One region of the Kitasatospora sp. NBC_00374 genome, then DNA from elsewhere that is predicted to be linked to it. Evidence: riboswitches for the same ligand, from Rfam matches in the RefSeq annotation. Region 1 holds a riboswitch; each other region holds the start of a gene.
What was found. Region 1 has a riboswitch for cyclic di-AMP ahead of OG871_RS09300 (transglycosylase family protein). Riboswitches for the same ligand answer to the same signal wherever they lie in the genome.

Region 1 (5,793 bases):
CGGGACCGTCCGCTACGACCTGCCCGACGAGGCGTCCGGCCTGATCGAGCGCGAGTGGAACCACCTCTTCGTCGGCCTGGTCACCGCGGACCTGGACCCCGACCCGGACGAGGTCGACTCGACCCGCTTCGTCACGGCCCAGGAGCTCAAGGACCTGCAGGCCGAGAAGCCGTTCTCGGTGTGGTTCCGGACGGTGTTCGAGGCGGCGCTGCCCGGCATCCAGGAGATCGCCGGCCGCGACTGGTAGAGCCCCGCGCCCCGGGGACGGGAACCGGCGCCCGGCCGGTGCTCACACCGGCCAGGCGCCGCCGTCCAGGGCGACCGCGTCCTGCTCCGGCGGATCGGCCGACGGCAGCGGGGCGGCCGGCAGCGGAGGCAGCGGCAGCGAGGCCCAGATGACCTTGCCGCCCTGCTCGGTCCGTTCCACGTCGCAGACCCCGCCGGCCTGCAGGGTGATGCTCTTGACCAGCAGCAGGCCCCGGCCGCCGAGCCGGCCCAGGTCGCTCTCCTGCGCCTTCGGCCGGTAGGGGTGGCCGTCCTCGACCGCGATCCGGACGTGCGACCCGTCGATCCTCAGCTCGGTGGTGACCTGCGGCGAGAGCGCCGCGGCATGGGTGACCGCGTTGCCGACGAGCTCGGAGACGATCAGCAGCAGGTCGTCGATCAGCTCCTGGTAGCGCTCCCCCGCCATGCCCTCGGCGAGCAGCCGGTCACGGACCGCGTGGCGGGTCCGGGGCACCGAGGCCTCACTGGTGGCCGCGGCGAAGCGCCACACCCCGGGGCACGGCTCCTGCTCCGGCCGCCGTCCGGTGACCGGGGTCGCGGCGGCTTCGGCCGGGGCGACCGCGGTACGGCGGGGTGGAAGCGGATCCTCGTCCTCGGTCGATCTGATCGAAGGCCCTGTCGCCTCGCTGGTCTGTTCCACGGTCAAGCCGCCCTTCGCACGGTGACGGGAGGCTCTGCCACCGACCGCAGCCAATGCCACCGGCGGCCTCTCGGGAATCGGGCGTTCCGCTCAAGGCTCCCTTGGTCCACAGAGGCTAGGAGACCAGCTGTCAGCGGCTGAAGCTAGGACTGGAACTAGGCGCGGGCTGAACTGTTCCGACAGATTCTGAGTGCAAGGGGCACGATTTGATCCGATCCTGCCACTGATCGTGAAGGCGGCCCGGCGGGACCGGTCACGTCGACGGCGGCTTCTCGCCACCCACGACGGCCTGCCCGGGACCGTCGAGGAGCGGTGATCGACACCTGCACCCCGGTCCACCTTGCGTCGGTCTGTCCGGATTCATCCCAACACGCCTCCGGAGGCCCCGCCGGACGACAGATATGCAGGTGAGAAGCGCTCCGCAGGCCTGGTAGTGTTCTCTCTGTCGCCGCGGGGCGAACGAAAGTGAAACCCGAGGCAACACACCCGGTCCGGGTGGCGGAATGGCAGACGCGCTAGCTTGAGGTGCTAGTGCCCTTTATCGGGCGTGGGGGTTCAAGTCCCCCCTCGGACACAGAATGCTTCGCCGGTTCACGGCGGAGGAAATGCGAGTCGGGAGAGATCCCGGCTCGCATTTTTCGTTGCACGCGGTTCGTTGTACGCGGTCGCCGTCACCCCGGTCCAGGCACGTCCGCTCCGGGACCGGATCACCGCCTCGGGCCCCGACCCTGTCCGACCGACCCGCCACCGGCCCGCGGCGGACCTCTGGACAGCCCGGCCGGTCGTGGTCCAGGCTTCGTCCCCATGACCGAGCCCGCCGTTGGCACCACCGTGAGCACGCGACTGATCGAGGCGACCGTCGCCACCGCCGAGGACATCGCCCGAGCGCTCCGGACCAGGCCCGACGCGACGGCTCGGATACCCGGGGCCGTGTGGTCCGTGGGCGAGGCGGCCGCCCACCTCGCCATGGCCAACCGGCTGATGGCGGACCTCGCCCGCGGCCTCGACCGCCCGTACGGCGACGGTACGCCCGCGAGCCTCGCGGCGGCCAACGCCGAATCGCTCGCCGCCGACCCCGAACGCGACCCGCTCGTCCTCGCGGAGGCGATCGTCCAGCACACCCGCGACTTCGCCGAGGACGTCGCCGCCCGGCCCGGCACCCGGCCCGTCCTCACCCCGCTGGGGCCGATGGACCTGGCGACGCTGGCCTCCTACCTGCTCACCCACATGCTCGGGCACGGCTACGACCTGGCCCGCGCCCTCGGGCAGCCGCACATGATCGACCGCGAACGCGTCGACCTGTCGCTCCCGTTCCTCCTCACCGCCATGCCCCGCGTCGTCGACACCCGGACCGCCGCCGGCCGCCACATCCGGTACGCGATCGGCGTGCGCGGCGGCAGGCTCTTCGGAGTCACCGTCGCCGACGGCGCGGTGACGGTCGATCAGCAGCCACCGCGGCGGCCCGACTGCACGATCGTCACCGAGCCCGTCACCTTCTTCCTGATGGCCCTCGGGCGCCGCACCCCGCTGCAGGCCATCGCCCGGGGCGGGATCCTCGCCTGGGGGCGCAAGCCCTGGCTCGCGCCCGCCTTTCCGACGTTCTTCACGGCGCCGTGAGTCGCCCCGGCCGGACTTCGCAGGACCGGCCGGCCGGCCCCGAGGGCTGACCGCTACCCCACGGGAACGACGACCCGGGCCCAGGTCGGGGCCCGTAGGCCGACGGCCCGGCAGTGCGCGACGATCCGCTCGGCGGCGATCCGGGCGGTGCGGACGGCGGCCGGCTCCACGCCGAGTGCGGAGGCGAGCTGGGCCTCGGTCCAGCCCCGGTCGGTGAGGATCAGGACGATGCCGGGTCGGGTCCGGCGCTGCTCGCGGCCGATCGCCATCAGCTCGGCGTCACTGCGGCGCGAGGCCTGTTCGCCCAGGTCGATCAGGTCACGCAGCTGGTGGCCGAACAGTCGCCGTTCGGTCGGGGTGAGCCCGCCCCAGACGCCGTCGCTCTCACCGAGCACCAGGGCGTGGCGCAGACAGGCCTCGCGGACCGGGCAGTGCCGGCAGACCTGCTTGGCCGCCTCGACCCGGGGCCCGGCGTCCTGCCTGCGCACCCCGAAGAAGAGGTCCGGGTCAACCTGACGGCAGCCCGCGGCCTCCAGTCCGGGCAGCAGTCCGGCGCGGGCCGGCGCGCGGCGGGCCGTGGCGGCCGGCGCCCTGGTGATCGACTGTACGGACATGGGCGGCCTCCCTGGTCGAGCTGGTCCCACACCAGGGAGGACGACTGCGGCGGGGTCGGCGGTTCGACCGTACGGCCTCGAAATCACCGACCCGGGGGTTGGCCGGGACGGTGCCGTTCTCCCCTGGTCCGGAGCGCCGGGAGTGGCTTCGGGGGCTGGTCGTCGGAGTGCCGGGGGCCGTGCGCCGTCGAACCTCCGGGGCCACCGGGCCACGGGTCCGACCTGGGGTCCGGCGGGGTCGGAAGGCCAGGGCCCCGGGCGTGTCGTGATGATTGTGTGATGCTCAGTATGCAGGCTTGTTATTCAGGTGCTGATCCCTCTAATCTCCCGAGCAGCCCGCTACTGCGGGCGCCCGGAATGCGGCACGCCCAACCCTGCCCACCGCGCCACGGGACGACCGAAAGACCTTGGGCAGGGGCGGGGGACCCAGGTTTTTCCGCCGACCCCCCTCGGCTTGGGGTGAAGCCGCGCCCAGCGCGCGGCCGGGCCACCTCCCGGTCCGAACCCGACAGCTCACCTCGCAGGCGTGCGGAGAGGGATATCTGATGGTCTTTTCGGGTTCCGGGCGTCACCGCCGTCCCACCCAGGCCGACCGGGCCGTCGCGGCCGCCGGTGTGGCGGGTGTCGGCCTCGCGCTTCCGCTGCTGACCGCGACCGGCGCGCACGCCGCCCCCGCCGACACCTGGCAGGCGGTCGCCCAGTGCCAGACCGGCGCGGACTGGAACGGCAACCCCGGCACCGGGCACTACGGCGGACTCGGGCTCACCCTGCGGACCTGGGTGGCGTACGGCGGCGACGAGTTCGCCTCGCAGCCCGACCACGCCACGCCCGAGCAGCAGATCGCCGTCGCCGAGCGGCTGCTCGCCGGCCACGGCCCGAGCCTCTGGCCCACCTGCGGCCCCGCCGCCGGACTGCCCGCGCCGGCGGCCACCCCGGCCCCGACCGCCACCCCGACCGAGTCCACGCCGAACACCGGCGCCCGGGTCCGGGGTGACGGCGCGGCCACGCCGCAGTACTTCACGCCGTCCACCGCCCCCGAGGCGACCACGGCGCCGTCCCTGCCCGGCACCGCCGACGCGGCCCCGCCGACCTCGACCGACCTGACGGGCGGCCTGCCCGGCGGCCTGCCGACCGACCAGCCGACCGGTCTGCCCACCGGCCAGCCGACGACCGCGCCCCAGCCCGGTGTCACCCCGCCGGCCACCCCGGCCCCCGGGGAGTCCACCGCGACCACCCCGGGCACCCCGGCGCCGACCGGCACGGCACCGACCGGCACCGCGCCGACCACCGACCTGCCGGTGCCGGGCGCCTCCCCGACCGGCGCGCCGACGACCGGTCCGGACGCGACCGCGCCGACGACCGCGGCCACCGCGACCGTCACGCCGGCCGCGGCCACCACGGTGCCCGCCCCGGCGAGCACCTACACCGTCGCGGCCGGCGACACGCTCTCCACCATCTCGGACTCGCTGACGCTGGGCGGCTGGAAGCAGCTGGCCGCACAGAACCCCACGGTCGGCAACCCCGACCTGATCCGCCCGGGCCAGGTGCTGAACCTGCCCTGAGCGAAGGGTTTCGACTCCGTCCACGGGCGGTTCCGGCGGGTGCCCAGCACCTGCCGGGGCCGCCCGCGGCGCGTTCGGGGCGTCGCGGGCGGCCCCACCCCGGGCGACGCGTACGGCCCCTGGCAGACTGATGCCCGCGGCCCGTGCCCGACGATCCAGACCCGAGGTTCCATGCAGTCGCTGCTGTCCGGTTTCGCCCCGATCTGGGTGCTCACCGCGGTCGGCTATCTGGTGGCACGGACCGGGCTGCTGGGCGAGCAGGCGGAGACGGTGCTCGGCCGGTTCGTCTTCCATGTGGCGATGCCCGCCGCGCTGTTCACGATGCTGACCGGGGCTCGGCTGGACACGTTCGCGAACACCGCGATGCTGGCGTTCGCCGCGGGGACGGTCTTCGCCACCGGGCTGGGCTTCCTCGCCGGGCGCCGGCTGTTCCACCGCAGGCCCGCCGACCGGGCGATCAGCGGGATGGCGGCCGGGTACGTGAACTCGGCCAACCTGGGCATCCCGGTCGCCGTCCAGGTTCTCGGTGACGCCTCGTTCGTGGCCCAGATCCTGCTGTTCCAGGTGCTGTTGGTGTCCCCGGTGATCCTCGCCCTGCTGGACGCGGGCACCGGCCGGGGCCGGGGCGGGCTCGGCCGGATGCTGATGCTGCCGGTACGCAATCCGATCATCATGGCCTCGGCGCTGGGCGCCCTGCTCTCGGCCGCGGGCCTGCACCTGCCGGCCGCGCTGGCCCGCCCCGGCGCGCTGCTCGGTGCGGCCGCCGTCCCGACCGCGCTGATCACTCTCGGGATGTCGCTGCACGGCCGCGGCGGCGCGGGCGCGGGCGGGCGGGCCGAGGTCGGCGTGGCCGTCGTCCTGAAGACCCTGGTCCAGCCGCTGGCCGCCCTGGCCGTCGGCGGTCTGCTGCTGGACCTGCCGCGGCATCAACTGCTGGCGGTGGTGCTCTGCTCCGCCCTGCCGACCGCGCAGAACGCCTTCGTCTACGCCCGCGAGTACGGGCTGAGCACGGCCCTGGCCCGGGACTCCGTGCTGACCTCGACCCTGGTGTCGATGGGCACCCTGTCGCTGGTGT
Region 2 (5,793 bases), 530 kb from region 1:
GGCGCCGCCGCGCGGGGTGCGGGTGCGGTTCAGCCGGACCGGCGAGACGGCGGACGAGCTGATCCGGCGTCTGGTGCGTGCGGAGCCGCAGGGACGTCCGGTGGTGGTGGTGTCCACCGACAAGGAGGTCGCGGACGGTGTCCGCCAGGCCGGTGCCCGTCCGGTGGCCTCGGTTCTGCTGCTCAACCGCCTGGCCCGGGCGTGATTCGGCTGATCTCCCGTCAACCGCCGGTGGCCTGGTTGTGTCCATCGCGTGAAATCCCGTGGCGGGTAGGAAGTTCGTTCCGGTAGGGGAGTGGCGCCGGAGCATGATCTTCACTAGGGTCTGGCGTCAAACCTATATTCCGGACTTTCGCTCATTCGAGTGAGTCCAGCAGGAAGAAGGAGCAACCCCCTTGGCCTCCCACCGCCGTCCGAAGCAGCCGAGCCGCGCACGGGTGACCGTGCTGACCGCTGCAGCAGCGACCGCGGTCGCCCTGTCCGCCCAGGTCAGCGCCCACGCGGCGCCCGCCAAGCCGAACAAGGACGAGGTCAAGGCGCAGGTCGACAAGCTGCTGGAGGAGCAGGAGCAGGCCGCCGAGCGCTACAACGGCGCCAAGGAGCGGTCGGACCAGCTGCGCAAGCAGGCCGACCAGCTGCAGGACCAGGTCGCGCGCGGCCAGGGCCAGATGACCGAGCTGGCCTCCGGGCTGGCCGCGGTGGCCGGCCAGGAGTACCGCTCCGGCGGCATGGACCCGTCGATGCAGCTGATGCTCTCCACCAACCCGGACGGCTACCTGGCGCAGGCGTCCAGCTTCGAGCAGGCCGCCAGCACCCAGGCGGACACCCTGAAGTCGCTGAAGGACCAGCAGCGCCGGCTGGACCAGCAGAAGCAGGAGGCCGCGGCCGTCCTCGCCGAGCTGGACCGCAGCACCCAGGCGCTGAACGACGCCAAGACCGAGGTCCAGTCCAAGCTCAAGGACGCGCAGAAGCTGCTCAGCCAGCTCAGCGCGGCCGACCGGGCCGCCGTGATGGGCGACCGGGCCTCGCGCAGCGACGACCGCTTCGACCTCTCCAACCTTCCCGCACCCGGCGGCTATGCCGCCGTCGCGGTCGATGCCGCGATGAGCAAGCGCGGTTCGGCCTACGTCTGGGGGGCCACCGGCGCCAGCACCTTCGACTGCTCGGGTCTGATGGTCTGGGCCTACGCGAAGGCCGGCGTCTCGCTGCCGCGTACCTCGCAGAGCCAGGCGACCGTCGGCACCAACGTCGGTACCAACGTCGCCAATGCCCAGCCCGGCGACCTGGTGATCTACCACAACGACGCGCACCACGTGGCGATGTACATCGGCAACGGCCTGGTGGTGCACGCCCCGCGCACCGGTGACGTGGTCAAGGTGATGAAGGCCGACGCCATGCCGATCAAGACCATCCGCCGGGTCTGAGGCAGGTATCCGGCGCGGGCCGACGCCCCGTCCACCCCGTCCCATTTCGGACATTTGCCCTGTTCAAGGGCTAACTGACGCTCCATGACACGCCCGGACCGGGTCGAGATCCCGCTGTGATCTCCGACACGTCCGGGCGTTTCATTTTGCGACCATATGCTGAATATTTATCAGCCCTGGGTAGGGGTTCTGTCACTGTCGGTCGTAATCCCAATCGAACATGGCAAGGATTCCGCCTTTTTTCTGACAAGGATTTGAACGGATCACGGATGGGTTACTAGGGTCAGGTCACGGACCGCCGCCCAGTCGTCCACCCAGCCGGGTGGCAACGGTGGTCGCCGCCGAGTCCGAGAAGCAGCTGGGCAGCCTGACTGCCCACGGGGAAGCCCCTGTCGGGGTGCTGCGTATCGGAGCCGGGGAACCACGTTCCTCGGGGTGAATCGGCGCCAGGTCGACCGCCGGAGCGGTGCGCGGACGTGGTCCGCGTGCCTGACGGGCAGTCGGTGAGGCGTTGTAGGGCGTGTCTTCCGGCCCGAACCCGTCAGCTCACCCGGTAGGCGGTGTGAGGAAGAAGGAGTCCGCCTTCGTGGCGTCCCATCGTCGTCCCAAGCCCGCCGGCCGGGCCCGTGTCTCGATTCTGACCGCCGCTGCCGCCACCGCCGTGGCGCTCTCGTCGCAGTCCGGCGCGCACGCCGACCCGGCCCCGACCAAGGACCAGGTCAAGGCTCAGGTCGACGCTCTCAACGAGCAGGCCGAGGTCAAGACCGAGGAGTTCAACGCCGCGGTCGAGAAGGAGCAGAACCTGCAGAAGCAGGTCTCCCAGATCCAGGACCAGGTCGCCCGGCAGCAGGCCCAGGTGAGCACCATTCAGGGCAGCCTGGGTGAGATCGCCGCCGAGCAGTACCGCACCGGCGGGATCCCGCAGACCGTGCAGCTGATGCTCTCGGCCAGCCCGGACTCCTTCCTCAACCAGGCCGGCGCGATGAACCAGGTCGGCAGCTCGCAGGCCGACGTGCTCAAGGCCTTCAAGGACGAGCAGGGCAAGCTCGACCAGCAGAAGCACGAGGCCGAGCAGAAGCTCGCCGAGCTGGACGCCACCACCAAGCGGCTCAAGGCCGACAAGGAGGAGGTCCAGGCCAAGATCGCCAAGGCGACGGCCCTGCTGGAGTCGCTCTCCCAGAAGGAGCGCGACGAGCTCGCCGCCGCCGAGGCCAAGGCCGCCGCGGAGGCCAAGGCCAAGGCCACCGCCGCCGCCCCGAGCACCGAGCGGGCCTCCCGCGACTCGGCCCGCACCGACGTGGCCGTCAACGTGCCGGCCGGTACGCACGCCGCCGCCGCGATCGCGGCCGCCCAGTCCAAGCTCGGCAGCCCGTACTCCTACGGTGCGGCCGGCCCGAGCAGCTTCGACTGCTCCGGCCTCATGAAGTGGGCCTACGCGCAGGCCGGCGTGTCGCTGCCGCGGACCTCGCAGGACCAGCGGGGCGCCGGCACCAACGTCGGTACCAACATCGCCAACGCCCAGCCGGGCGACCTGATCATCTACAAGAGCGACGCCAGCCACGTCGCGCTGTACGTCGGCAACGGGCAGGTCATCCACGCGCCGCACACCGGTGCCGTGGTCCGCTACGAGTCGGCCACCATGGCGTCGATCAACGCGATCGTGCGGCCCTGACCTCGCCTCACCTCCGTCCACCGGCCCGGCCCTCCCCGTGAGGGCCGGGCCGGTGGCGTTGTGGCCGCCGGCCTGCGGCGGGACCGCGCGATGGGGCAGCTGTCCGATTAGTGGTCAAATATTCGCTACTGGAGGGGTTTGGACTAGCTCGCCATGACTCGCTAACGTCTGCCCCCGGACCTCCGCACGGACGGCCGCCCACCCCCGGGCGGCGGCGGTGGCCCGGCCGCAGGAACGGAGTCGCCGAAGCATGACCGTGCACCGCCGTCCCCAACTGCCAGGCGTCCGGCGGCTCGCCCGCGCACTGGCCGTCACGGCCGCGGCCACCACGGCGCTGGGAGTGACGGTCGCGGGCAGCGCCCAGGCCCTTCCCGGCCCGCCGGCCGAGCCGATCGCCAAGAAGGACGTCAAGGCCCAGGTCGACCAGCTCTACGACGAGGCCGAGCAGGCCTCGGAGCGATACAACGCGGCCCAGGAGTGCCAGCGGCGCCTGCAGACCGAGGCCGCCGCGCTGCAGAGCCAGATCGCGGGCGGCCAGGAGGAGCTCAACCGGCTGCGCCAGGACCTCGGCGCACTGGCCGGTGCCCAGTACCGCTCGGGCGTGATGAACCCGGGGGTGCGGCTGATGCTGGACTCCGACCCCGCCGCCTACCTGGCCCGGGCCCGCGCGCTCGACCAGGCCACGGCCCGGCAGAACGACACCCTGCGCCAGGTGCTGGACCGCCAGCGCCGGCTGGACCAGCGCCGCGACGAGGCCACCGCCAAGCTGGCCGAGCTGGAGGAGGTGCGCCGCTCGCTGGCCGAGAGCAAGTCGGAGGTCCGCCAGCGGCTGCTCAAGGCCCAGCGGCTGCTGAGCAGCCTCGGCGCGGTCGAGCGGGCCCGGATGGTGGCCGACGACGCCAGGGCCGCCGAGCAGCGGGCCACCCGCGGCACCGACCGCCTCGACCTCGGCGATCTGCCGCCCTCCTCCGGCCGGGCCGCCGCCGCGCTGGCCGCCGCCGTCAGCAAGATCGGCTCGCCGTACGTCTACGGATCGACCGGCCCCCGCGCGTTCGACTGCTCGGGTCTGATGTACTGGAGCTGGCGGCAGGCCGGAGTGACCCTGCCGCGGACCTCGCAGGCCCAGGCCTACGCGGGGCAGCGGATCAGCCTCGGCGAAGCACGGCCCGGAGACCTGGTGATCTTCTACAAGGACATGCACCACGTCGGCATGTACGCCGGCGGCGGCGTGGTGGTGCACGCGCCGTACCCGGGTGCCCAGGTCCGCTACGAGAGCGTCAACGCGATGCCCGTCGCCGGGGTGGTACGGGTCTGAGCAGCGAGCCGGAACAGCTGGTGACGAACCTGCCCCCCGAGCCCGGGGCGGGGCGTCCGGTGCTGTCCCGGCGCGCCGCGCTGCTGCTGGCCGGGGCCGGGGTGGCCCAGCTCTCGCTCCCGTTGCTGCGTCCGCCGCGCCCGACCGCCGCTGCCGGGCCGCCCGCCGCCGCCCTGCTGCGGCCGGTGGTCGAGGAACTGCTCGCGGCCAGGGCCGCTGCCCTGGTCGGGCGGGACGGCGCGGCGCTGGCGGCGGGCACCGCCCCGGCGGCCCGCCCGGTCCAGCAGGAGCTGCTGGACCGGATGGCGCAGGTGCCGCTCGCCGCGCTCTCCTACCGGCTGACCTCGTTCACGGAACCGCCGGCCGGCGCCGACCGGATCTCCGTCGCGGCCGAGCTCGGCCACCGGCTGACCGACCTCGACCAGTACCCGGCGGTGCTGAACCGGCGCCTGGAGCTGGTCCGGCTGGCCGAGGGCTGGCGGCTGGTCTCGGACGAGCCGGTCGGCGCCCCGGCCCTGTGGGACCTGGGCCGGGTGAAGGCCGTGCGCGGCAGCCGCTGCCTGGTGCTCGGGCTGGGGGCGGACCAGGACCTGGCGGGGCTGGCCGGCCGGGCGGACCAGGCGGTGCCGGCCGTCGAGGCGGTCTGGGGGGACGCCTGGCCCGGCCGGCTGCTGCTCCAGCTCCCCGCCACCGAACTGGAGTTCGCCGCCCTGCTGGACGTCCGGCCGGAGCCCTACCAGGGCATCGCCGCCGTGACGGTCGCCGCCGGCGGCGCCCCGGAGCACACCCCGGCGGACCGGATCGTGGTCAACCCGGAGGCGTACCGGGGCCTCAGCGAGCTGGGCCGGCGGGTCGTCATCACCCACGAGGCCACTCATGTCGCGACCCGGGCCGACACCCGCGGCTGGACCCCGATGTGGCTCTCCGAGGGCGTCGCCGACCACACCGCCTACCTCGGCTCCGGGCGCACCGCCCGGCAGATCGCCCCGGCGCTGGCCCAGGAGGTGACCGCCGGCCGGATGCCCGCGGTGCTGCCCTCCGACGCCGACTTCACGGCCGGCGCCGACCGGATCGGCCAGGCGTACGAGCTCTCCTGGCTGGCCTGCGACCTGATCGCCCGAGACTTCGGGGAGCGGACCCTGGTGGGGCTCTACCGGGACGTCGGCGCGGCGGGCCGGCCCGCCGCGGGGGAGAGCGCCGACGCGGTGCTGGACCGGCTGCTGCGCGGGCGGCTCGGGATCGGCGCGGCGGAGTTCACCGCGCGCTGGACTGCGGAGGCGGCCCGGCTCGGCTAGGGGTGCTCGGTCAGGGCGCGGTCGGGCTGCTCCGCCGCCAGGGCGGCCGCGAGCGGCTCCGGGCCGATCAGCGCGGTGTGGGTGCCC
Region 3 (5,793 bases), 4.5 Mb from region 1:
GCCGAAGGCTGGGGGCGGGTCCCTGATCTGCACCCATGGGCAGGACACTCCTTGGACGGTTGTGAATGCTTGGGGAGCTCCGGTGGGAACTTCCCAGATCCGAACCCACCTACCGGCGGGTTTCGTTCTGTAGGGTGGAGACTAGTTTCCGCGATACAGAATTTCAACGGTTTGTTGAGCTAGATCGCTGGGACTCTACTCCTCCTCCGACAGTGAAGGGAACGCCGGTGGCCAGCACCCCCGCCGCAGCACCGACAGGCACCGAGCGCGCCGCCGGTGGCGTGCAGTCCGTCGAGCGCGCCTTCCAGTTGCTGGAAGCGCTCGCCGACTCGGGCGGCATCGCGACCCTGAGCGAGCTCTCCACCACCTCGGGCCTGCCCATGCCCACCATCCACCGACTGATCCGTACCCTCGTCCAGCAGGGATATGTCCGCCAGGACACCGCGCGCCGGTACACCCTCGGCCCGCGGCTGATCAGGCTCGGCGAGACCTCCGGCCGGCTGCTCGGCAGCTGGGCCCGCCCCTACCTGGCCGAGCTGATGGAGGCCACCGGCGAGACCGCCAACCTCGCGGTGCTGGAGGGCGGCGAGGTGGTCTACGTCGGCCAGGTGCAGTCCCGGCGCTCGATGCGGATGTTCACCGAGGTCGGCCGCCGGGTTCAGCCGCACTGCACCGGCGTCGGCAAGGCCCTGCTGGCCCAGCTGCCCGAGGAGGAGACCCGGGCCCTGCTCGGCCCGCAGCCGCTCCAGTCGCACACCCCGTACACCGTGACGGACCCCCAGGAGCTGATCATCCAGCTCGCGCACGCCCGCGAGGCCGGCTACGTGGTGGACGACCAGGAGCAGGAGATCGGCGTCCGCTGCATCGCGGTCGCGGTGCCCGGCGCGCCGACCCCGACCGCGCTCTCGGTCTCCGGCCCGGAGGCCCGGATCCGGGCCCTGGAGTCGGCGGCCGGCAGCGCCGCACTGGTACCGGTGATGCGTCAGATCGCCCTGCGGCTCGGGCAGGTGCTCGCGCCCTGACGGTCAGTCGGGGTGGACGACCGAGGCCATCAGCGCGAACACCACCAGGTCCGGCTCGGACCCGGCCTCCCGGAACAGCCGGGGCGCGGCGGCCATCTTCGGATCCGCCCGCACCGCCTCCAGGGCGGCCAGGTCCCGCCACAGGCTCTGCACCCGCCAGTGCCGGTCCGGGCCGCGCAGCAGCTCGGTGCGCAGCAGTCCCTCGGGCAGCTCGCCGGAGATCAGGGTGCGGTACGCCGTCACGAACCCCGCCTCCCGCTCCTCGGCGATCCGGCCACTGACCTCACTCAGTACCTGCTCGGACACCCGCGTCCTCCTCCACTCGTACCATCTTCGGTCGCTACCGTGAGTATCGACCAGAGTGCGAGCGGTGGGAGGTCCGACATGTCCGGGAGGGTGAGTCCGCGTACGGCGGCCGCGCTGGCGGCGGCGCTGCTGGGGGTCTGCGGCACACTCGGTGCGGCGCGGCCGTCCGACGCCGACCTGCAGGTGGTCCGGCTCGACCCGGACCCGGCGCCGCCCGGCGGCGCCACCACGCTGCACGCCTTCGTCGCCAACGCCGGGCCCGACCGGACGGCCTCGCCGTTCACCGTGCTGGTCGACCTGCCGGCCGGCTTCACCTTCGAGGGGCCCTTCTTCCCCGGCTCCTGCACGCCCGGGGCCGCCGGGCACCTGCTGCGCTGCGAGTTCCCCGCCGGGCTGGGCTCCGGGCGCAGCGCGACGGCACTGGCCCCCGTCCGGGTGGCACGAGAGGTGCCCCCCGGCACACGGGCCGAGGGGCACCTCGTGGTGGTCGGGGCCGACGACCGCCGTCCGGCGGACAACGGGACCTCGTTCACGCTGCGCGTGGCGGGCTGATCGGACGCTGCGTGTGGGGCGGGCCGACCGTCAGCGGTAGACCCGCACGTAGTCCGCGGCGAAGGTGATCGGCGCGGTGCCGGAGGGGGCCGGGTGGTACTGGCCGGCGCTCAGCGACAGGTTGAGGATCAGGTACGCGGACCAGGTGGTGCCGACCCCGGTGTTGTCCGAGAAGACCTTGGTGCCGTTGACGTACCAGTCGACGGAGTTGGCGCCGTAGTAGGTGCCGATGGTGACCCACTTGTCCTTCGCGACGGCGCCCGCGTCGGTGTAGTACTTCGAGCCGGACTTGACGTGGTTGGTCAGCTCCAGCAGGTTCGGGTTGTCCGGGTGGTACTCGAACGAGTCGATCTCCCCGTTGCCGTTCTTCCAGGTCCACAGGGCCGGCCAGGCGCCGGTGCCGGAGGGCAGCTTGACCCGGGTCTCGGCGTAGTCGCCGGTCTTCACCTGGAAGCCCTCGGCGGAGTACTCGGTGGTGAGCAGGCCGGTGTCCCAGGCCTGCTTGCCGTTCTCCAGCTTGTTGGCGCTGGGCCTGGCCGTGAAGTTCGCGCTGCCGCCGGAGACGCTCACGCCGCTCTTGCTCAGCCAGTCCAGCTTGTTGTCGTCCGGGTTGTGGTTGCCGTAGCGGTACGAGCTGCTCTTGTCGGTGGTCCAGCGCGATGCGGAGAGGCTGTCGAACTCGTCCGACCAGGTCAGCGACTTGCCCGCGACCGGGGCGCCGGTGCCGGGGGTCGGGGTCGGGGTCGGGGTCGGGGTCGGGGTGGGGGTGGGCGCCGGGGTGGGCGCCGGGGTGGGGGTGGGCGCCGGGGCCGGCGCGGGGGCGGTCGAGGCGCTGACCGTCAGCGTCTGCGAGGGCAGGTTGTGCCAGGCGTTGGCGGAGTCCTGCCAGAAGCCGAACTGGGTGTACGTGCCGGCCGGCAGGCTGCGGGCCGCGCTGGTGAAGGTGGTGCCGCTCGGGCAGATCTGCACGTTGGAGGCGTTGCCGGGGAAGTCCAGGTTGTGCCCGGCGGCGTCGCGGACGCCGACACCGAGCGTCTTGGCCGTGAAGCAGCCGGAGGAGTGCACCGCGAGGGTGGCCTTGGTGGCCGTGTTGGCCGCCATCGCGGTCGGCGAGAGGCGGTCCTGGGTCACCGTCGGGGCGGCGGCCTGCGCCTGGCCGACCAGCGGGACGCCGGCGAGCACGGTCGCTCCGGCGAGCAGGCCGAGGCGGGCAGGGGTCGGTGAAAGTCGCATGGAGGGTCCTCTGCGACGCCTGCGAGGTGAGCTGTCGGGTTCGGGCACGAGGCTGCCCGGCCGCCTGCGGAGCGGCTTCACCCCAAGCCGTGCACCCGGCTCCGGACGGAGCGAGGGCGCGACGACAACAAACCTGGTTCCCCCGCTCCTGTCCAGAAGGTGGTCGGGTGACCGCCGTCGGGTGGACAGGACTAGGCGTCCCGACCGCGGGTCTGCCCAGCCGGGCATCCCGTGCAGGCTAGGCAGATGGGTCGCATACCGACAATGAGACGTCCCTCACAGGTACCCCCGCCTCCGGCCCCGGCCCCGCCCCCCGGCGTCACCAGAACCGGGGCTGCCCCGGGATGCTCTCCAGGTCCGCGAGGACGAGCTCGCGGTCCTCGGGGGCGGCGATCTCCTCGGCGGCGGCCAGCGCCTGCCCGGTCCAGGCCCTGGCCTGCTCCGAGTCCCCCGCCACCGCCGCCGCCCGGGCAAGCGCCTCGTAGGCGAAGGCCAGGTCCCAGTCGCCGATCGCGTGGGCCCGGCAGATCTCCAGCCCGCGCCGGGCGTGGTGCAGCGCGGGCTCCGCCCGGCCGAGCACGGCGTACACCCGGGAGCACTGCCACTCGCCCCGGCTGAGGTTCACGGCCGTGCCCACCTCCCCCCAGTGGTGGCGCGAGGCGTGCGCCATGTGCACCATGCGGTCGTCGTCCTCGACCGAGCGGTCCTCCCGCTCCAGCAGCCGCCAGACCCCGTTGAACAGGTCCACCGCCAGCTGCCGCTCGTCCGCCGGGGCCGCGGCCCCCGCTACGTCCTCGCCCATGACCGTGTCGATCCCTTCCTCGATCAGATGATCCGTGCGGTGGACGGCGCCGCGCAGCCGGTCCAGCCGGGCCTGCAGCCGCCGCCGGTGGTCGGCCAGCACCCGGCGCACCAGCGCACCGCCGTCGCCGTCGCCCGCCGCCTCGGCGGCGGCCAGGCACTCCCGTACCCGGTCCAGCGGCAGGTCGACCGCCCGCAGCACCCGCACCAGCCGGGCCGCGGCCACCTGCTCGGCCCGGTAGTACCGGTAGCCGGTGTCCTGGTCGACCTCGGCCGGCCGCAGCAGCCCGATCCGGTCGTAGTGCCGCAGCGCCTTGGCGGTCAGGCCCGCGCGCCGGGCCATCGCGCCGATGGTGAGCAACCGTTCCGTTCCGTCCACGCCCCGAATCTAGGACCTTGCCCCGCGGGAAGCTCAAGGCCGACGAGCCGGACCGTTCGAAGCGGGCTCGGCCGGGCACCCGTCCGCTAGGTTGGAGGCAGCGGCCGGAGCCCCGGCCGTGGCCGCCGCCGACCGTTCAGAGGATCACCCCCGAGATGACCGCGCCCCTGCCTGGCTTCGCCGGACATACCTACCTGTTCGACGTCGACAACGGCGCCGCCTTCCGCAACTCCTACTCCGCCGACGGGACGCGGCTGCGCTGGGAGGGCCTCGGCGAGTCGGCCGGCCAGTGGGAGGACGTGAAGCTGCACGTCGCGGAGATCGGCCCGCAGCAGTACTTCGTCAGCTGGACGGAGCAGAGCGGCATCACGGTCAGCCATGTGATGGACCTGGACGCGCTCACCGTGCGGGTCTTCTGGACGTACGAGGGCGAGGGCGGCCGGGTCGGCGAGCTGCACACCGGCAAGCTCCAGCCGGTCAGCTGACCGCCAGCCGCGGCGAGAGCCACTCCAGCGCGGAGGGCAGCAGCCGGCTCCAGGTCTGGAAGTTGTGGCCGCCCTCGGGCACCGTCGCGGTGGCCAGCGCCATCGGGCCGCGCACCGCGGCGGCGAACGCCCGGGTGTCCCGCAGGTAGTCCCCGTCACCGCGTTCGGCCCCGGCCAGCAGCACGGCGATCGCGGGCGGCGGGAGATTGTTCAGCCGCCAGAGCAGATCCGCCTCGTCGCGGCGCCGTCGGCTGCCCCGGAAGAGGTCGCCGGTCGAGGCGTCCTCGGCGGCCCGGTAGTAGCCGGACATCGAGACCGCGCTGGGGAACACCTCGGGATGGCGCATCGCCAGCTTCAGCGCGCAGTAGCCGCCGGTGGAGTTGCCCATCACCGCCCAGCCCTGCGGCCGCACCGACACCCGGTAGCCGGCGGCGACCGCCCGCGGCACGTCCTGCGTGAAGTAGGTCTCCGCCTGCACACCGCCGGGCACGTCCTCGCACTCGGTGTCGGCCGGCATCGCCGGGGACGGCCGCATCAGCACCAGCACGGTCGGCTGCATCCGCCCGTCCCGGTTCAACCGGAGGGCCGCACCGGGGTAGTTGAGCCGGGTCAGCAGGTTCCTGGCGTCCCCCGGGTAGCCGGTCAGCACCACCACGGCAGGGAAGCGGCGGTCCGCGTACGCGGGCTGGAAGTACTGCGGCGGCAGGTAGACGAACCCGTCGGTGCTCAGCCCGGAGCGCGGACCGGGGATCCGGACCGCCTGGATCTCGCCCGCGGACCGCGGGTCGCGCCCGCTCGGCCCGGCCCCCTGGACCGGCTCGCGGCCCAGTACCTGCACGGGCCCGGCCGGCCGGCCGTCGGCCCCGGTTCGGACGGTGACCGGACCGGGGTCACCGGTGCCCAGCAGGTCGTCCCAGCTGGTGTAGAAGGAGAAGTAGGAGTTGGCGGCGAGCCCGAGTGCGCAGAGCACGGTCAGCTGGGTCGCGAGCAGCGCCCCGATCCGGCCGAGCACCGC
Region 4 (5,793 bases), 2.6 Mb from region 1:
CCCGGCAGCCGAGCGCCCGGGCCTCGGCGACCAGCCCGGACGCGCCGCCGGGGCAGTCGAGGACCGGCCCGGGAAGGGTGCGCAGTTCACTGCGGGTGAGGCCGAACAGCCCGCAGTACTCGTCCAGCGGGCGGGAGGTGACCAGCACGGACACGGCTGCTCCTGACTCGGGGCTCGCTCGCGCACGGCGGGCGACGGGCCGTCCCAGCCGATCACGGGGTGGCGCGGGCCGCCCTCCGGCACCCGCCGAACGGGTGCTCCCGGGCGGGGAGCCGGAGGCGTACGGGCCGGGTCAGCGGCTGCCGGAGGCGTACGGGCCGGGTCAGCGGGCGCCGAGCAGGCCGCGCACGGCGAGGCGGTGCACGCTCGTCAGCCCGTGGACGATCTTCGGGGTGAGCAGTACCAGGGCGATTCCGACCACCGAGACCGCGGCGATCTGGTACGGCGAGGTGACGTAGTAGGCGTAGTACTCGCCCTTGCCGTTGGTGAACTCGACGACCCGGTAGCCGGGCCAGTCCAGGTAGCGCTCGAAGACCCAGTGGTAGGCCGGGTAGAGGGCGACGACCCAGCCGGTGACCAGGAAGACCACGGTGATCACGAAGCTGGCGATAGCCCAGGGCAGCATCAGGACCTGGTAGAGCGCGGCCCGCCAGCCGGCCGGGTCGGCCAGCCGGGCGGTGACGCCGCCCCAGAAGCCGCGCCGGCCGGACCGGAGCGGACCGGGTGCGGTCACCGGGGTGTCCAGCAGGGTGCGCACGCGCTCCCGGTCGAGGGCGCCGAGGCCACGGGAGGCGGTCAGCATCAGGGCCAGCACCGGCAGGCCGAGGGCGGTGACCACCAGGCCGAGTCCGAGCGAGAAGAGGACCACCACGAACACGAAGCCGAGGAGCGCGATCGGCAGCCCGGTGAGGACGAAGCCGACCTCGCGGTAGGTCGAGGCGCTGAACGGCGCCCGCCAGAAGGCCGGTCGCGGGGTCACGGGGTGGCTGTACGGGCTGGTGCTGGCGGTCATCTCAGGCCCCTCGAAGTCGTCCGTTCTCACGACGTCCACGATGCCGAACGGGGGCTCAGCGGAGTATCCGGTCCGCTGCCGGATCGGGGGTGGGGTTGTCCCCACCCCCGGCGGGCCACTCGTGCTCCAGCAGCGAGTACTGCATGCCGTCGAGCCAGCGGCCGGCCCGGTTCAGCTCGTGCCGGATCCGGCCCTCCAGCTGGAAACCGGCCCGGGCGAGCACCCGGGCCGAGGCGGCGTTGCCCGGGTCGGTACGGGCGGCCAGCCGGTGCAGGCCAAGGGTGTGGAAGCCGAATCCGCAGAGCAGCGTGACGATCTCGCCGGCGTACCCGTGGCCCCAGGTGTCCCGGCGCAGCGCGTACCCGAGGACGGCGGCCCGGTCGCCTTCGAGGGTGAGGGCGGCGGTGCCGACCAGGGGCGCGCCCTCGCCGTCGGCGGGCCGGGCGACGGCGAGGCGGTACTCGGTGCGGGGGCGCTGCTCGGCGGCGTCCAGGTACTGCTCGATCTGGTCGGCGCAGTCCTCCAGGTCGCGCGGCTCGAACGGCAGGTAGCGGGCGGTCTCCGGGTCTCCGAAGACGGCGTGCAGGCCGGCGACCTCCGCCTGGGTGTGGTCGAACTCGCGCAGGATCAGGCGGGGGCCGGTCAGCCGTACTGGGTCCATGTCCGCCGACCCTACCCGTCGGGGTCTGCGGCACCGGCTACGGTTTGTCCGTGAACGACGAAGACCTGCAGCTCATTCCACACACCCGCGCCGCCGACCTGATCGCTTCGGCGGCCGAGGAGGGCGTGCCCGAGGAGGCGGTGCGGACGGTGCTGGCGCTGCTGGAGCTCAGCGGTGCCCGGATGCACGACGGCTACCCGGAGTTGGGCTCGGCGCTGCTGGAGCAGCTGCTGTACGAGCGGCTCTACCTGTACGTCCAGCCCGGCGGCGACCCCTCGGCGTACGGGGCCGCGGTGCTGCTGCTGATCGAGCACCAGCGGGCGGCACGCCGGCTGAACACCAAGCGGTACGAGCGGCTGCGCGCGGAGGCCGAGTGGCAGGGCGAGGTGCTGTGCGGGCTGCTGCGGCGGGCCGACCTGGTGACCTGGCCCCGGCTGTACGCCCTGCTGCTGTGGGCGGACGGCGTGGACACCGCCGACCCGGACGCGGTGCGTGCCTGGCTGGACGCCTTCCGGGAGCTGCCGGAGCAGCAGCGCCTGGAGGCGTTCGCGGCGGTTCCGGGCCTGGACGCGGAGGAACGGGACGGCGGTTGGGGGCCGACCCGGCTGCTGATGATCGGAATGGCGACGGACGGCGCGCGGCTGCTGCTGGAGCAGGGCCTGATGCAGCGCAGCTACCGGAACCTGGCCGAGCTGACGGCGCTCGGCCGGCCGATGCCCGAGGAGCTCTCCGGGGACTTCGAGGGCTTCGAGGCGACGGTGGCCGTGGAGGCGCTGCGGCTGTACGGGGAGTGGACGGTGCCCGGCCTGCCGGCGCTGCTGGTCGAGGAGTACCCGGACCTGGCGCCGGAGCCGGGCAACGACGAGATCGAGGCGTACCTGGCGGACCAGGCGTCGGCCGTCCAGGAGCCTACGGATTGAGGCCGTGCGCCTGCATCCAGGCGAGCGGGTCGACGGGGGCGCCGCCGTCGGGGCGGACCTCCAGGTGCAGGTGCGGGCCGGTGACGTTGCCGGTGGCGCCGACCGCGCCGAGCACGGTACCGGGGGCGACCGGGCCGTCGGCGGTGGCGATCCGGGAGAGGTGGCAGTACCAGACCTCGGTGCCGTCCGGCAGGGTCTGGATGACCCGGTAGCCGTAGGCGCCGGACCAGCCGGCCGAGGTGACGGTGCCGGCGGCGACGGCGGTGACCGGGGCGCCGGTCTGCGCGGCGAAGTCGAGCCCGGTGTGCAGGTGCGACCAGTAGGAGTCGGACTGCCCGTAGTGCGCGCTCAGGGTGTAGTCGGCGACCGGCGGGGCGAGCGCGACCCGCGGGGCGTGGTCGGCCTGCTCCCGGGCTTGCACCGGGGGCCGGGCCTGGACCGAGGGCTGGGCCTGCACCTGGACCGAGGGCTGGACCTGGACCTGCTGGGCGGCGCGCTTGGCCTCGGCCTCCTGGGCGGCGGCGAGCCGGGCGGTCTCCTCGGCGCTGCTCCGGCCGTCGGCCTGCTGCTGGATCCGGGCGGCGAGGGCCAGGCCCGGGTCGGCGGCGGGCGCCTGGGCGGCGGCCGGTGCCTGGTCCTGGTCGAAGGAGTCGGCGGCGAAGACGGCGGGGGCGGGGGTGGGCGCGGGGGCGGCCTGGGCGGAGGACGCGGCGGCGAAGCCGGTGGCGCTGAGGGCCGCGGTCATCGCGGTGACGCCGAGCAGTGGCCCGCTGCTCCTGGCCTGACGGGGCATCCGGTGCCGGGCCGGGTCGGCGTTCTGGTCCACCGGGTGGACCGGGCCCACCGGGACCGGGTGGTCGAGCAGCTGGATCCCTGCGGCCGTGCCCTGGAGCGGGTGCGTCGACGCCACGGAGGCGTGCTCCTTTCCTTCCCTCTCGCCGACCGGGTTAGCTGACGGGTTCGGAGCAGGAAGGTCTCCTACGGCCTGGCCTGGGCCTGGCCGATTCACCCCAAGGAACGTGGTTCCCCGGCTCCCCGGGCCCGCCGGTGAAGGCGTGCCCGCGGATTGAGCGATGGCGCACGGTGCCGTCTGGGTACGGCGTTTCGTACCGCGCTGCGTTATCGAAAGTTAATCCTATGCGCCCCATGATTCCAAGCGCCTCGGCGGAGAGAATGCGACCCGGCCGGGCGCCCGGGGGCGGTTCGCCCGCTTTCGGGCCGACGCCCGTGACGGACTGCTACCGACCGGTTGAGTATCCGTACTCATGTGCCGGGAAAGGGACTTGGAGACCCTTTCGACATGAGCACAAAGATGCAGTCCAGGACCACGGCCGCGTACTTCGTCCAGGCCGTCATCTCCTTCGCCCTCGCCACCGCCGCCCTCGCCGCCGGGATCGCCTATCTCCCGGTGGACTCCTGGATGCGGGGTTTCCTGGCCGTCGGCCTGCTGTACGAGATCACCTCGGCGTTCACCCTGGCCAAGGTGATCCGCGACCGGCAGGAGGCCGACGAGCTGACCACCCGGGTGGACCAGGCCCGGCTGGACAAGCTGCTGGCCGAACACGACCCGTTCCGGATCGAGGGGGCCTGACTCCCGCCCCGGCCGCGCTCCGCAGCGCGGCTCAGCCGACCTCGGCGGCCTTCGCCTTCCGTGCGGCGAAGGTCTCGCCGCCGGCCGACCAGTGGGTGGCCGGGACCTCCTCGACCGCGACCCAGATCTTCTCCGGGTCCACGCCGGTGACCGTGGCGTAGGCCTCGGTCAGGGCCCGGACGATCTCGGCGTTCTGCTCGTCGCTCCGTCCGGACAGCTGCTTGACGTTGATGAAGGGCACGACGCCTCCTGGCGCTCGAACGGGCACGGGCACTGCGATCAGCCGCACGCTACCCCAGGGCAGCGGCCACCCCTTGACGGCTAAGGCTATTAGCCTTAGCTTTGGAGCTACAGGGGTTCGCCGAACCGGTCGAGCGCCCGTCGAGGAGCTCAGGAGGCAGCAATGACCAGCACCAGCACCCGGTACGTCGACGTCCCCGGCGGCCGGATCGCCTTCGACGACTCGGCCACCGGCGCCGGCCTCCCCGTCGTCCTGCTCCCCGGCATGCTCGACAAGCGCACCGCCTACCGCCAGCTGGTCCCGCTGCTGACCGCCGCCGGCCACCGGGTGATCACCATGGACCTGCGCGGCCTGGGAGAGTCCTCGACCGGCTTCACCGACCACTCCCCGGCCGCGATCGCCGAGGACGTGCTCGCCCTGCTCGACCACCTGGGCATCGAGCGGGCCGTGCTGGTCGGCAACTCCTACACCGGGGCCACGGTGGTCAGGCTGGCCGGCGACCGGCCGGAGCGGGTGGCCGGCATCGCGCTGATCGACGCCTTCATCGAGAACCTCCCGCCGAACGCCTTCCAGAAGGCCCTGGTCAAGACCCTCGGCGCGGCCGTGGTGCGGTTCCCGGCCCTGTGGGGCGCGGCGCAGCGGCTCTACTTCCCCACCGCCCGGCCCGCCGACTTCGACCAGTACCGCGCCGGGCTGGTCGCGATGCTGCGCGAGCCCGGGCGCAGGGCGGCCGTCCGCGGGTACGTCGCCGGCGACTCCGCGCCGGTCGGCTGGTCCTCCGCGGTGCGCTGCCCGGCCCTGGTGATCATGGGCGGCAAGGACCCCGACTTCCCGAAGCCGGAGGTGGTGGCGGACCGCCAGGCGGCCGCGCTGAAGGCCCGTAAGGTGATGATCGACGGCGGCGGCCACTACCCGATGGCGGGATTCCCGCAGGCCACCGCCGATGCCCTGCTCCCCTTCCTGGACGAGGTCGCCTGATGCCCCGGGTCGGACTCACCCCCGCCGCCGTCGTGGACCACGCCCTGGCCCTGCTGGACGACCAGGGCGGCGAGGCCCTCACCCTCGCCGCCGTCGCCGCCCGCGCCAAGGTCGCCACCCCCTCCCTCTACAAGCACGTCCCCGGCGGCCTGGCCGAGCTGCGCCGCCTGATAGCCGTCCGGGTCACCGAGGAGCTGGCCGACCGGCTGACCGCCGCAGTGCTCGGGCGCAGCACCGACGAGGCCGTCGAGGCGCTGGTGGCGGCCTACGTCGAGTACGCCGTGCGGCACCCCGAGCGGTACGCGGCGCTGCCGCAGGCGCCGGACGGCGCGGACCCCGACCTGGCCGCGGCGGGCGCCCGGCTGGTCGATGTGATCACGGCGGTGCTGC

Region 2: linked by a shared signal. The riboswitch ahead of OG871_RS11705 (NlpC/P60 family protein) and the one ahead of OG871_RS09300 (transglycosylase family protein) in region 1 are both predicted to bind cyclic di-AMP.
Region 3: linked by a shared signal. The riboswitch ahead of OG871_RS29405 (hypothetical protein) and the one ahead of OG871_RS09300 (transglycosylase family protein) in region 1 are both predicted to bind cyclic di-AMP.
Region 4: linked by a shared signal. The riboswitch ahead of OG871_RS21050 (M23 family metallopeptidase) and the one ahead of OG871_RS09300 (transglycosylase family protein) in region 1 are both predicted to bind cyclic di-AMP.

Annotation. Positions count from the first base shown of each region.
Region 1 covers NZ_CP107964.1:2,087,297-2,093,089, forward strand. The annotation lists gene idi (isopentenyl-diphosphate Delta-isomerase) at 1-247, shown strand, start outside; gene OG871_RS09280 (ATP-binding protein) at 290-925, opposite strand; tRNA gene OG871_RS09285 (tRNA-Leu) at 1,415-1,499, shown strand; gene OG871_RS09290 (maleylpyruvate isomerase family mycothiol-dependent enzyme) at 1,730-2,542, shown strand; gene OG871_RS09295 (WhiB family transcriptional regulator) at 2,596-3,156, opposite strand; cyclic di-AMP (ydaO/yuaA leader) riboswitch at 3,545-3,697, shown strand; gene OG871_RS09300 (transglycosylase family protein) at 3,702-4,718, shown strand; gene OG871_RS09305 (AEC family transporter) at 4,890-5,793, shown strand, end outside.
Region 2 covers NZ_CP107964.1:2,615,600-2,621,392, reverse strand. The annotation lists gene OG871_RS11715 (NYN domain-containing protein) at 1-205, shown strand, start outside; gene OG871_RS11710 (NlpC/P60 family protein) at 396-1,424, shown strand; cyclic di-AMP (ydaO/yuaA leader) riboswitch at 1,813-2,000, shown strand; gene OG871_RS11705 (NlpC/P60 family protein) at 2,011-3,096, shown strand; gene OG871_RS11700 (NlpC/P60 family protein) at 3,347-4,411, shown strand; gene OG871_RS11695 (hypothetical protein) at 4,432-5,706, shown strand; gene OG871_RS11690 (carbohydrate kinase family protein) at 5,703-5,793, opposite strand, start outside.
Region 3 covers NZ_CP107964.1:6,587,737-6,593,529, reverse strand. The annotation lists gene aceB (malate synthase A) at 1-37, opposite strand, end outside; gene OG871_RS29420 (IclR family transcriptional regulator) at 228-1,022, shown strand; gene OG871_RS29415 (antibiotic biosynthesis monooxygenase) at 1,026-1,328, opposite strand; gene OG871_RS29410 (hypothetical protein) at 1,407-1,880, shown strand; gene OG871_RS29405 (hypothetical protein) at 1,911-3,113, opposite strand; cyclic di-AMP (ydaO/yuaA leader) riboswitch at 3,115-3,285, opposite strand; gene OG871_RS29400 (MerR family transcriptional regulator) at 3,433-4,293, opposite strand; gene OG871_RS29395 (hypothetical protein) at 4,449-4,778, shown strand; gene OG871_RS29390 (alpha/beta hydrolase) at 4,771-5,793, opposite strand, start outside.
Region 4 covers NZ_CP107964.1:4,666,161-4,671,953, reverse strand. The annotation lists gene OG871_RS21065 (sensor domain-containing protein) at 323-1,012, opposite strand; gene OG871_RS21060 (GNAT family N-acetyltransferase) at 1,068-1,673, opposite strand; gene OG871_RS21055 (hypothetical protein) at 1,724-2,593, shown strand; gene OG871_RS21050 (M23 family metallopeptidase) at 2,583-3,503, opposite strand; cyclic di-AMP (ydaO/yuaA leader) riboswitch at 3,515-3,676, opposite strand; gene OG871_RS21045 (YiaA/YiaB family inner membrane protein) at 3,894-4,184, shown strand; gene OG871_RS21040 (4-oxalocrotonate tautomerase family protein) at 4,216-4,425, opposite strand; gene OG871_RS21035 (alpha/beta fold hydrolase) at 4,588-5,403, shown strand; gene OG871_RS21030 (TetR/AcrR family transcriptional regulator) at 5,403-5,793, shown strand, end outside.